3 regions of the Burkholderia sp. F1 genome follow, and region 2 is predicted to be linked to each of the others. Evidence: predicted binding sites of a transcription regulator. Region 2 holds the regulator's gene; each other region holds the start of a gene.
What was found. The regulator HrcA, encoded in region 2, represses chaperone genes, less so after heat shock. The targets are predictions, from matches to a motif close to TTAGCACTCNNNNNNNNNGAGTGCTAA.
Positions count from the first base shown of each region.

Region 1: the regulator HrcA is predicted to act here: its motif matches at 1,987-2,013, upstream of groES (co-chaperone GroES).
Region 3: the regulator HrcA is predicted to act here: its motif matches at 2,005-2,031, upstream of rpoH (RNA polymerase sigma factor RpoH).

Region 1 covers NZ_CP172421.1:959,281-963,462, reverse strand. Annotated here, with positions in the region: gene groL (chaperonin GroEL) at 1-1,573, opposite strand, end outside; gene groES (co-chaperone GroES) at 1,620-1,913, opposite strand; gene ACFIMZ_RS04645 (glycosyltransferase) at 2,968-4,182, opposite strand, start outside.
Region 2 covers NZ_CP172421.1:844,526-848,707, reverse strand. Annotated here, with positions in the region: gene hemH (ferrochelatase) at 1-996, opposite strand, end outside; gene hrcA (heat-inducible transcriptional repressor HrcA) at 1,135-2,157, opposite strand; gene ACFIMZ_RS04090 (NAD kinase) at 2,285-3,190, shown strand; gene recN (DNA repair protein RecN) at 3,211-4,182, shown strand, end outside.
Region 3 covers NZ_CP172421.1:3,625,408-3,629,589, forward strand. Annotated here, with positions in the region: gene leuA (2-isopropylmalate synthase) at 1-583, shown strand, start outside; gene ACFIMZ_RS17105 (nuclear transport factor 2 family protein) at 736-1,119, opposite strand; gene ACFIMZ_RS17110 (acyloxyacyl hydrolase) at 1,165-1,731, opposite strand; gene rpoH (RNA polymerase sigma factor RpoH) at 2,093-3,028, shown strand; gene cydP (cytochrome oxidase putative small subunit CydP) at 3,331-3,603, shown strand; gene ACFIMZ_RS17125 (cytochrome ubiquinol oxidase subunit I) at 3,593-4,182, shown strand, end outside.

The sequences.
Region 1 (4,182 bases), 110 kb from region 2:
GCAGTTCTGCGACCGCTGCGTCCGTCGTCAGCAGCAGGCCAGCAACCGACGCTGCGTTCTGCAGTGCGGTGCGCGTGACCTTGGTCGGGTCGACGACGCCGGCTTCGACCATGTCGACGTACTCGCCCGTCGCTGCGTTGTAGCCGTAGTTGCCCTTGCCTGCAGCAACCGCTGCCACCACGACGCTCGCTTCTTCGCCGCCGTTCGTGACGATCTGGCGCAGCGGCTCTTCCATTGCGCGCAGCACGATCTTGATGCCGGCGTTCTGGTCGGCGTTCGCGCCGGTCAGGCCTGCGATCGCGGTACGAGCGCGGATCAGCGCAACGCCGCCGCCTGCCACGATGCCTTCTTCCACAGCTGCGCGCGTTGCGTGCAGTGCGTCTTCGACACGTGCCTTCTTTTCCTTCATTTCGACTTCGGTCGCAGCGCCGACCTTGATCACTGCCACGCCGCCGGCCAGCTTGGCCACGCGCTCTTGCAGCTTTTCACGGTCGTAGTCCGACGTCGCTTCTTCGATTTGCGTGCGCACTTGCTTCACGCGCGCTTCGATGTTCACGGCTTCGCCTGCGCCGTCGATGATCGTCGTGTTTTCCTTGCCCACTTCGATGCGCTTCGCCTGGCCCAGTTCTGCCAGCGTTGCCTTCTCGAGCGTCAGGCCGGTTTCTTCCGCAACCACTTGACCGCCGGTCAGGATCGCGATGTCTTCCAGCATCGCCTTGCGGCGGTCGCCGAAGCCCGGTGCCTTGACCGCAACGGTCTTCAGGATGCCGCGGATGTTGTTGACGACCAGCGTTGCGAGCGCTTCGCCTTCGACGTCTTCAGCGATGATCAGCAGCGGACGGCCAGCCTTCGCGACTTGCTCGAGCACCGGCAGCAGATCGCGGATGTTCGACACCTTCTTGTCGTGCAGCAGCACGAACGGGTTGTCGAGGACGGCGACTTGCTTGTCCGGGTTGTTGATGAAGTACGGCGACAGGTAGCCGCGGTCGAATTGCATGCCTTCGACGACGTCCAGCTCGTCGGCCAGCGACTTGCCGTCTTCGACGGTGATCACGCCTTCCTTGCCGACCTTGTCCATCGCTTCAGCGATGCGATCGCCGATCGACGAATCGCTGTTCGCCGAGATCGAGCCGACTTGCGCGATTTCCTTGTTCGTCGTGCACGGCTTGCTGATCTTCTTCAGCTCTTCGACTGCCGCTGCGACTGCCTTGTCGATGCCGCGCTTCAGGTCCATCGGGTTCATGCCCGATGCGACGTACTTCATGCCTTCGCGGACGATCGATTGCGCGAGGACGGTTGCCGTCGTCGTGCCGTCGCCTGCGTTGTCGCTGGTCTTGGAAGCGACTTCCTTGACCATTTGCGCGCCCATGTTCTGGAGCTTGTCCTTCAGCTCGATTTCCTTCGCGACCGACACACCGTCCTTGGTGACCGTCGGGCCGCCGAAGCTGCGCTCGAGCACCACGTTGCGGCCCTTCGGACCCAGCGTGACCTTCACTGCGTTGGCGAGAATGTTCACGCCTTCGACCATCTTCGAGCGGGCGGAATCGCCGAATACGACGTCTTTAGCTGCCATCTTCTAACTCCTTGGATTCTTGGGAATATGTACCGTCAGTGGACGCTTACTTGGCGTTGACCACGGCCATGATGTCTTCTTCGCGCATCACCAGCAGTTCCTGGCCGTCGACCTTGACGGTCTGGCCAGCGTACTTGCCGAACAGGACGCGATCGCCGACCTTCACGTCGAGCGCGATCGGCGCGCCCTTGTCGTCGCGCTTGCCCGGGCCGATGGCCAGGACTTCGCCCTGATCCGGCTTCTCGGCAGCTGCGTCGGGGATCACGATGCCCGAGGCGGTCTTGGTTTCCTGATCCAGGCGCTTGACGATCACGCGATCGTGCAAAGGACGAAGGTTCATATTCACTCCTCTCTTGACTGAGATTGAAGAACGCTTAGGGAATCTGCCCGGCGGTTCGCCAGGCAGAGAATTGTTAGCACTCTCGTGCAGCGAGTGCTAATTATATGGACGGGTTTTGACAAATTCAAGAAGGGGACGGCGGTGCCGTCGAGGTTCGTTCAACTTTGAACTTTGTTCGTTCAAGTTTGTACTCGACAGCGCTGCAGAACGCCCGCACCAGGAAATTTCTTGTTATAAATCAAATTGTTACAATTTGATCATATCTTTACACAGATCCTTCAGCGGCAGCGATCGCATGACGCGCCAACGCAAATCCGGCCTTGCGCGCGACCTTCGAGACCGTGACTCGGGAATTCCCGGATGCCGCGGGCCAACTTTCGGGGTCGCACCTTGAAATGCCACCGGATTTGGTGGGGGCTCCAACTCGCGAGCGAATGGAGCCATGAGCAAGAAGCCACGCAAGCCCCCCCCTGAAGTTCGAAAGCGCGCAGCGCGTCTGGTGCGCGAACAGCGTAGCAAACATTCGCCGATGCCGGCGGCAGTCGAATCGATCCCGCCAATGACGGCTGTCCGCCGCAGACGCTGCTGGATCGGGTCAGGCGCAACGAGGTCTGCGCTCCCTCGCGCCGCATCCGCTGCGCTCAAACGAACGGCTTTACGTGTATGGACGACGCGTCGATCGACCGTGTCGCCTATCACGTGGACTCGATGGAAAATGCCCGTTCGTCATGGCGACGTCTTTTTGCGCCCGGCCATGCAATCCCGGCAGCCGCAAACCACGACAGCAGGATGCCATTGAACGCCTGCCATCCGAATACCTTGGGAGAACCACCCGCGCTGAACGCAATCGTATGAAATGCTGCACGTGACCAGGGCGCCGGTCGAACCTGGCCCGCATGACTCCCTTGAAGCAAAGGATGGCCCGCCATGAGGAATCGTGCGCGGGACAGCATCGATGCCAGTGCCGCATGGTGTGGACAGGGCCGCACCCGGCCCTTTCCGTCGAACGGCCTGTGAAATCGCCGGGCGGCTTTGCACCGCCCGGGCTTCCGCGTTACGCGGACGTCACCATTTCCAGGAATGGCGTCGGCGCGGCGAACTTCAGTCCGAACCACTTCCTGTTGATGAACTCGTATACGTAGACCGGCGTCTTCGATTTTGCGAAGACCCGGATTCCCCACGTTTCGCCGCGCTTGATCTCGATGTTCTGGAAATCGAATCGCACCGGCTTCGTCAAATCGAGCTTCTGAATGTCGATGACGATGTGGTCCTTGATGTAGTCTTCCGGCGAGACCAGCTCGATGCCCACCTGACCTTGCTTGACGAAATCGACCGCGAGCGCGAAGTACAGCGCCGACAGCTTGCCGGGCGGGAGCGAGACGCGATATTCCCGGAACGGCATGTCGTGGAGCGAATCGCTCAATTCGAGCGAGGATCCGGTGCGCCGCCAGCCCTGTTTCTCGCTGAACGACTTCAGTCGTGCGTACTGCGGAGAGATCATGTCCCACAGGTTGCTCTTGGCGGCGAAGACGCGGTGGCGCCACGAATACCGGCAGCGCCTTCGGAGCGCAGCCAGTTCGCACGCTTGTTCGGTTGCCGACGCAAGCGCCAATACACCGCCCCCGGCCACGCCCGGTCCCTGCCGGGACCAGGAAGCCAGCTTGTGCAACCGGGTCGCCTGTGTTTCCCACGACACTTCGCTGCCGGGGTTCTGGAGAATGGTTTGCAGAACCGCGGCGTTCGCTTCCCCGGAGAAATTGGCCGCGCAGTACGCCTCGTTCTTCTTGCGGATCTGCTCGAGGCCGGCGCTGTCTTTCAACGCATCGACGAGTGCGTTGTACCAAGACAGCGACTTGCCGGAATCGTGCACGAACACCGCATTCCCGCAGCCGGCGACCTGATCGTACGGTTGCGTATCGGGCAGCACGGGCACCGCGTTCATGATGAGCGCGGACACGAGCGGGTGCAGCGTCTTGTACGCGTTGTTGACCGTCGAACTCGGCGCATGCAGCAGGAAGTCCGGCGAGTAACGGGCAAACCGGCGCATCGCAAACAGATAGTCGAGCTCGAACGGCAGCAGGGTCACCCGGAACGAAGACGGAAGATCGTCGAGCTGCTTCCTGTATTCGTCCTCGCTCGGCGCAGGCGCGACGAGGTGGATGCGCATCCCGTCGTCGTTCGCGAGCTTCTGAAGCGCCGGAAACACGACTTCCCACAGCCCCTTGGCACGGTGCGAACCGGTTGCGCAGGCGATGACAAGCTCGCCCTC
Region 2 (4,182 bases):
GAGCGCGCCGATCCACGCATGCGCGCCGTTCAGGCACGGAATACGGTGGAACGCCTTGCCGCCGCCCGCGATGAATTCGTCGCGCACTTCCATCCCGATCTCCTCGATCGTCTCGAGGCAGTCGGCCGTGAAGCCCGGACAGAACACGTCCGCGCGCCGCACGCCCGCTTCGCCGAGCTCGCGCAGCGTCGGCGCGGTGTAAGGCTGCAGCCATTCGGCCTTGCCGAAACGCGACTGGAAGGTCACGCGGCATTCGATCGTCGACAGCCCGAGCGCCGTCATCAGCAGCGCGGCCGTCTGCTGGCACTGGTCGTGATAGGGATCGCCGAGGTCGAGCGTGCGCTTCGGCACGCCGTGGAAGCTCAGCACCAGCTTGTCGCCGGCCGCGAAATCGGGCCGCCCGTGCTGCGCCCAGTACTGCCGCACCTGCTCGGCGAGCGCGTGGATATACGCCGGATGATCGGCGTAATGACGCACGGTGCGGACTTCCGGCTGGTTGCGCATGCGCGCGAGCGCGTTGAACGCCGCGTCGAAGGCGGTCGCCGTCGTCGACGCCGAGTATTGCGGATACATCGGCATCAGCAGCACGCGTTCGACACCCGCGCGCTTGAGCTGCGCGAGCACCTGCGGAATGCCCGGGCTGCCGTAGCGCATCGCGTAGTCGACCAGCACGTGATAGTCGTTCGACGCGAGCAGGTGGCGCACGCCTTCGACCTGGCGCTCGGTGTGCACGCGCAGCGGCGAGCCTTCCGGCATCCACACGGCCGCGTATTTCTTCGCGGACGCGCGGCCGCGCAACGGCAGGATCAGCGTGCGCAGCAGGACCTGCCAGACGGCCTGCGGGATTTCGACCACGCGGGGATCGGACAGGAATTCGGCGAGATAGCGGCGGACCGCGCGCGGCGTCGGGGCGTCGGGCGTGCCGAGATTGATCAGCAGCACCGCGATGCGATGGGCGGCCGCGACGCTCGATGGCGGCTCAAGATCGAAGCGCATAAGCAAGGACGTGCTCGGGGCACGAAACCGGACGGCTTTCAATTATAGCGGGCCGTCCTGCAAGGGGTGACTGGCCGTTCGGCCGATTGCGGCGCGCCGCGCGCTGCGGCACGATGGCAGGACTGGCCATCAGACCGATTATTGCTGGCTGAGCGTGAGCGACAGCAGGCGCGCGGTGATGTCGACGATCGGGATCACCCGGTTGTACGCCATCCGGGTCGGGCCGATCACGCCGAGCGTGCCGACGATCTGGCCGTTCACCTCGTAGGGCGCGGTGACGACGCTCATTTCCTCGATCGGCACGAGCGTCGATTCGCCGCCGATGAAGATCTGCACGCCCTGCGCATGACTCGACACGTCGAGCAGCTGCAGGAGGCCGGTCTTCTGGTCGAACACGTCGAACAGCTTGCGCAGCCGCGCCATGTCGGACGACAGGTCGGCGACCTCGAGCAGGTTGCGCTCGCCGGAAATGAGCACGGTGTCTTCCGTATCCGGCACCTCGGTGCTCGCGGTCACGGCCGCGTGCATCAGCGCGGTCATGTCGCCGCGCAGCTGGTCGATCTCGTCGCGCAAGCGGCGCCGCACTTCGTCGAACGACAGGCCGGCGAAATGCGCGTTGATGTAGTTGGACGCCTCGGTCAGTTGCGACGGCGAGTAGTCGCGCGGCGTCGCGAGCATCCGGTTCTGCACGTCGCCTTCGGGAGTGACGATGATGAGCAGGATGCGCTTGTCGGACAGCCGCATGAACTCGATCTGCTTGAACACGTGGCTGCGGCGCGGCGTCAGCACGACGCCCGCGAACTGCGACAGGTTCGACAGCACGCTCGCCGCAGCCGCGACCACCTTCTGCTGCGGCTCGCCGGCCTGCAGCGTGGTCTGGACCTGGCGGGCGACCGCCTCGGCGTCGATCGGCGTCTCGACCGTCAGCATCGTGTCGACGAACAGGCGGTAGCCGCGCGGGGTCGGCACCCGGCCGGCCGACGTGTGCGGGCTCGAGACGAGGCCGAGCTCCTCCAGGTCGGACATCACGTTGCGGATCGTCGCCGGGCTCAGTTCCAGCCCAGAATAACGAGACAACGTGCGCGATCCGACCGGCTGACCGTCGGCGATATACCGTTCGATCAGGGTTTTCAGGAGGGTTCGTGCGCGAGGATCTAGCATGGTAGAAAATTTTAGCGCAACCGCGCGACTGCGGCGAGTGGCCGCGCCCGGCACGCACACGGGCCGGGCGCGGCGCCCGGGGCCGCAAACGGTTCTTTTCGTCAACGAGCTATGGTGTAATGCCGCCATGAAAACCGGTAATCAGTTCCATACTGTCGCGCTCGTCGGCCGGAGCAACACGCCCGTCATCGCCGAGCCGCTCGCCACGCTGGCCGCCTGCATCGCGAAGCAGGGGTTCGAGGTCGTCTTCGAAGCCGACACCGCGCGCGAGATCGGCATCGCCAGCTACCCGGCGCTCACCCCGGCCGAAATCGGGGCGCGCGCCGACGTGGCGGTCGTGCTGGGCGGCGACGGCACGATGCTCGGCATCGGCCGGCAGCTTGCGCCGTACAAGACGCCGCTGATCGGGATCAACCACGGCCGGCTCGGCTTCATCACGGACATCGCGGCGGCCGACATGCAGGCGCTCGTCCCCGTGATGCTGTCCGGCAAGTTCGAGCGCGAGGAGCGGTCGCTGCTCGAGGCCCGGATCATGCGCAACGGCGAACCGATCTACCACGCGCTCGCGTTCAACGACGTCGTCGTGAACCGCAGCGGCTTTTCCGGGATGGTCGAGCTGCGCGCGTCGGTGGACGGCCGGTACATGTACAACCAGCGCTCGGACGGCCTGATCGTCGCGACGCCGACCGGCTCGACCGCGTACGCGCTGTCGTCGGCCGGGCCGATCCTCCATCCGCAGCTGCAGGGCATCGTGCTCGTGCCGATCGCGCCGCATGCGCTGTCGAACCGGCCGATCGTGCTGCCCGACGACACCAAGATCGCGATCCAGATCGTCGGCGGGCGCGACGTCAACGTGAATTTCGACATGCAGTCGTTTACCGCGCTCGAACTGAACGACACGATCGAGGTGCGCCGCTCGAAGCACACCGTGCCGTTCCTGCACCCGATCGGCTACAGCTATTACGCGACGCTGCGCAAGAAGCTGCACTGGAACGAGCACGCATCGAACGAAGACGACGACACGGCATCCTGACGCCCAACCGCCCCGATACCATGCTCCGCCACCTCTCGATCCGCGACTTCGTCATCGTCGCCGCGCTCGATCTCGAATTCGACAGCGGCCTTACCGTCTTCTCCGGCGAAACCGGCGCCGGCAAATCGATCCTGATCGACGCGCTCGCGCTGGCGCTCGGCGAACGCGCCGACGCGAGCGTCGTGCGCACCGGCTGCGGTCGCGCCGACATCACCGCCGAATTCACCCAGCACGACCGCGTCGCGCGCTGGCTCGACGAGCACGCGTTCGACGCCGAGGACACCGTGATGCTGCGCCGCGTGATCGACGCGAACGGCCGCTCGCGCGCGTTCATCAACGGCACCAGCGCGACGCTCGCGCAATTGCGCGAAGTCGGCGAGATGCTCGTCGACATCCATGGCCAGCATGCGCACCAGTTGCTGATGCGGCCGGATGCGCAGCGCGAGCTGTTCGACACCCATGCCGGCCTCGTCGCCGACGCCGCGACCGTCGCGCGCGCGTGGCGCGTGTCGCGCGACGCGACCCAGGCGATCGACGCGGCGAAGGCGCACGAGCGCGAACTGCAGCTCGAACGCGAAAAGCTCGCGTGGCAGCTCGCCGAGCTCGACAAGCTCGCGCCGCAGCCCGGCGAATGGGACGAGGTCAGCAACGAACACAAGCGCCTGTCGCATTCGGCGAACCTGATCGACGGCGTGCAGGGCGCGCTCAACGCGCTGTCCGAAGCGGACGACGCGATGCTCGCGCAGCTCGGCGCGATCGTGTCGAAGCTGCGCAGCCTCGCCGACTACGATCCGGCGCTCGGCGATGCGCTCGCGTCGCTCGAGCCGGCCGAAATCCAGCTGCAGGAGGCCGTGTACTCGCTGTCGCACTACGCGCAGCGCCTCGACCTCGACCCGAACCGGCTCGCCCAGGTCGAAACGCGTCTCGACGCGCTGCATTCGACCGCACGCAAATTCCGCCTGCCGCCCGACACGCTGCACGAGGAGCACGCG
Region 3 (4,182 bases), 1.2 Mb from region 2:
GGAGGTGCCGTACCTGCCGATCGATCCGGCCGACCTCGGCCGCAGCTACGACGCGGTGATCCGCGTGAACAGCCAGTCCGGCAAGGGCGGCGCGACGTTCCTGCTCGAGCGCGGAATGGGCTTCACGCCGCCGCGCCGCGTGCAGATCGAGTTCAGCCACGCGGTGCAGACGCTCGCCGACGCATCCGGCGAGGAAGTGACCGGCGACGCGATCTGCGCGCTGTTCGCACGCGAATTCTTCGACACCGACGGCCCGGCCGCGCGCAACGGCGGCAGCGCACGCTGGCAGAACCGCGACGTCGCCGGCGCAAGTGCAGCCGGCGCAACGCCCGAAGAGGCGGCGCGGTGCGCAGCGGCGGCCTTCGCGGCCGCTGCGGGCGTCGCGGTCGACGTCGCGTCGTGCGAACACGCGCGCACGGTCGACGGACACATCGCGGTATCGGTCGGCTGCCGGGTCGGCGACGCGCCGCCGCGGCACGGCGTCGGCGTGCACGCCGATGCGGCGAGCGCCGCGCTCGACGCGGTCGTCAGCGCGATCAACCGCTCGGCGTGGCACTGCGCCGACCGTCGTGCGGCGGCTTGACTGCTTGAATCAGGGTTCGGATCAGGGTTTGAAGAAGACCAGCGAGCGGTGCGAGACCGCCCGCGCAGCGTGCGATCCACGCTGCGCGGGCCGGCGAGAAGCGGCCCATGAGGCTGCTTCGCACGGGACACGAAACGGAGCGCCACGCGCGTTCATGTGTCGGTCGCACACCGCGTCGCCTGCCACGCGAGCAGGCGCCAGCGCCCCTGCTCCTGCGTCTGCACCGCGGTGTACGCAATCGGAAACACGAGGCCGCCGTTGTTCGTTTCCATCTCGATCAGCGCGCGCCCGGTGACGAGGCAGGTATCGTCGCCCACGGGCAGCACGTCCTGCGACTGGATTTCGATCTGGCGATAGCGGCGGCGACCGGCGGCGATGGCGTCGATGAACTGCTGCTTGGTTTCCCGTTTGCCGTTGGTGTGCACGTAGAACACCTTGTCCGACAGCAGCGCGTCGAGCACTTCGCCGTCGGCGTCCACCATCGCCCGGAACCGATCGCGCTCGAGCGCGCGGATCGCATCGACCACCTTCGCCATCGCCTGACTCCTCGGCAACGCGCACGCCGTGCGCAGGCGTGCGAATCAGAAGTTGTACTGCAGATAGAACTGGTGGAAATTTATACCAGGATTCGGCTCTTTGATACCCGCGTTAGACACATGTTGAAAGCGGTAGCCGACCTGGTATTGTTGCCGCTGCCCGAACTGCAGGCCGACGCCCGCCATTTCGGTGAACTGGAACGCGGTCGACATCGAGAGATCCGTTGCAATCGTCGGATGAGACAGCACGCGGATGCCCGCGCCGCCTTCGACGTACGGCCGGACCTCGCCCGCTCCCTTGATGAAGCGGAACACCGGCGTCGCGCCGACCTCCCAGATGCTCGTGTGAATGTTGCCGTTCGTATGCCAGTAGCCGACGTTGCCCTCCATCACGAACGTGAAGTGCCAGCCGCCGATTTCCCACCAGGTCCAGCCCGGATCCCAGACCACGCCGAGATTGCCCTTGTCGATACTGTGGCGATCGGAGAACCCGCCGCCCGCCTGGATCCCCCAGCGATCCGCCAGCGCTGCCCCTGAACCGCCCAGCAGCGACGCCGCCAGGACCACGTGCAACGCAAGCCGGCTCCGCCGCCGACCGTTCTTATTGTTCATCTGACACTCCAACTTTGTGGGTTGAACGGAGCCAGCCGCCAGACGACTGGACTCGAGCGAACAGAATGGTATGGTAAAGGACTTTTCGGATCGGCATCATAAAGCGAAATGGTTTGCTGCCGAAACTACAAAAATCGGAATCGTCTACTGATTCTCATGAAAAACAACGGGTTACGGAACTTGCGAACATTCGAGCGGTCACGCCTAATGCTATCGATATCGCCGGATCGATAGAAATCCGGGAACTCCAAAGCCCGCACCCTCTCTAAGGAATTAGCACTCAGTTGGCGGGAGTGCTAAGATTGACCGCGGAATCATCCGAGACCGGGGTTCATCCCTGATTCCAAAGGAGTTTTCTTAAGTGAGCAACGCACTGACCCTTCCGAACACCCTGAGCCCGGCGTCCGCTAAGGCCGAATCGGCAGGCTCGCTGGCGCTCGCAACCCATTCGATGTTGCCGGGCCAGCTGGGCAACATCGACGCCTATATCCAGGCAGTCAATCGTATCCCGTTGCTGACGGCCGAGGAAGAACGCCAGTACGCCACCGAGTTCCGCGAGCAGAACAACCTCGATGCGGCCCGCCGCCTCGTGCTGTCGCACCTGCGGCTCGTCGTGTCGATCGCGCGCAACTATCTCGGCTACGGCCTGCCGCACGGCGACCTGATCCAGGAGGGCAACATCGGCCTGATGAAGGCCGTGAAGCGCTTCGATCCGGCGCAGAACGTGCGCCTCGTGTCCTATGCGATCCACTGGATCAAGGCCGAGATCCACGAATACATCCTGCGCAACTGGCGCATGGTGAAGGTCGCGACGACGAAGGCGCAGCGCAAGCTGTTCTTCAACCTGCGCAGCCACAAGAAGGGCATGCAGGCGATGACGCCCGAGGAAATCGACGGCCTCGCGCAGGAACTCAACGTCAAGCGCGAGGAAGTCACCGAGATGGAGACCCGCCTGTCCGGCGGCGACATCGCGCTCGAGGGGCAGGTCGAGGACGGCGAGGAAAGCTACGCGCCGATCGCGTATCTCGCCGATTCGCACAACGAGCCGACCGCCGTGCTCGCCGCGCGTCAGCGCGACATGCTGCAGACGGACGGCATCGCGCAGGCGCTCGACGCGCTCGACGCGCGCAGCCGCCGCATCATCGAGGCGCGCTGGCTGCACGTCGACGACGACGGCTCGGGCGGCTCGACGCTGCACGATCTGGCCGCCGAATTCGGCGTGTCGGCGGAGCGCATCCGCCAGATCGAAGCGAGCGCGATGAAGAAAATGCGCACGGCCCTCGCCGCCTATGCGTAAATCCCGCTGATTCAAAACGCTTCATCAAAAACCGCTGCCCGCCCGGCAGCGGTTTTTTTTCGCCCATAAATTGACCAATTCAATCGGGTATTCACCAAAACGCCGCCTGTTCCGCTGATGCTTGATCTGGCTCAAGTTTCGACGATCCCTTCGCGACGGTCCGCCGCAGTGCGGCACTCCGCACGTCGCGAGCGTCCTCTTAAAATTGATGCGTCAGGCGCAATAGGATTAAAAACTGCTTAACGGCCGTCATCAATCCGACGTAGAGTCGCCCCAAACCTGCTTAAAACCGATTCAGGATAATGGCCTTGATCTCGATCGATAAAAAGCCCGCGCCCACGACCGGCGCGACCGGCTGGCGCGGTCGCCTCGCCGCGTGGGCCCGCGGCCCGACCCTCGCCCGCGACATCACCATCGTGCTGCTTGTCAAGCTGGCACTGCTGATGGCGCTCAAATACGCATTTTTCAATCACCCGCAGGCCAAGCACATGTCGTTGCCGCCTGCCGCCGTCGCCGAGAAGCTGCTCTCGGTGCCGGCCACCGCCTCTACCGAGGGAGACCACCATGATAAGTAGCGAAGTCGTCGATCTGTCGCGTCTGCAGTTCGGCATCACAGCGCTCTACCACTTCCTGTTCGTTCCGCTGACCCTCGGCCTGTCCTGGCTGCTCGTCGTCATGGAAGCCGTCTACGTGATGACCGGCAAGCAGGTGTACAAGGACATGACCCAGTTCTGGGGCAAGCTGTTCGGCATCAATTTCGCGATGGGCGTGACGACCGGCATCACGCTCGAATTCCAGTTCGGCACGAACTGGTCGTACTACTCGCACTACGTCGGTGACATCTTCGGCGTGCCGCTCGCGGTCGAAGGCCTGATGGCGTTCTTCCTCGAATCGACATTCGTCGGCCTGTTCTTCTTCGGCTGGAACCGCCTGTCGAAGGTCAAGCACCTGATGGTGACGTTCCTCGTCGCGCTCGGCTCGAACCTGTCCGCGCTGTGGATCCTCGTCGCGAACGGCTGGATGAACAACCCGGTCGGCGCCGAGTTCAACTACCAGACGATGCGGATGGAAATGACGAACCTGTTCGACGTGGTGTTCAACCCGGTCGCGCAGGTGAAGTTCGTGCACACCGTGTCGGCCGGCTACGTGTCGGC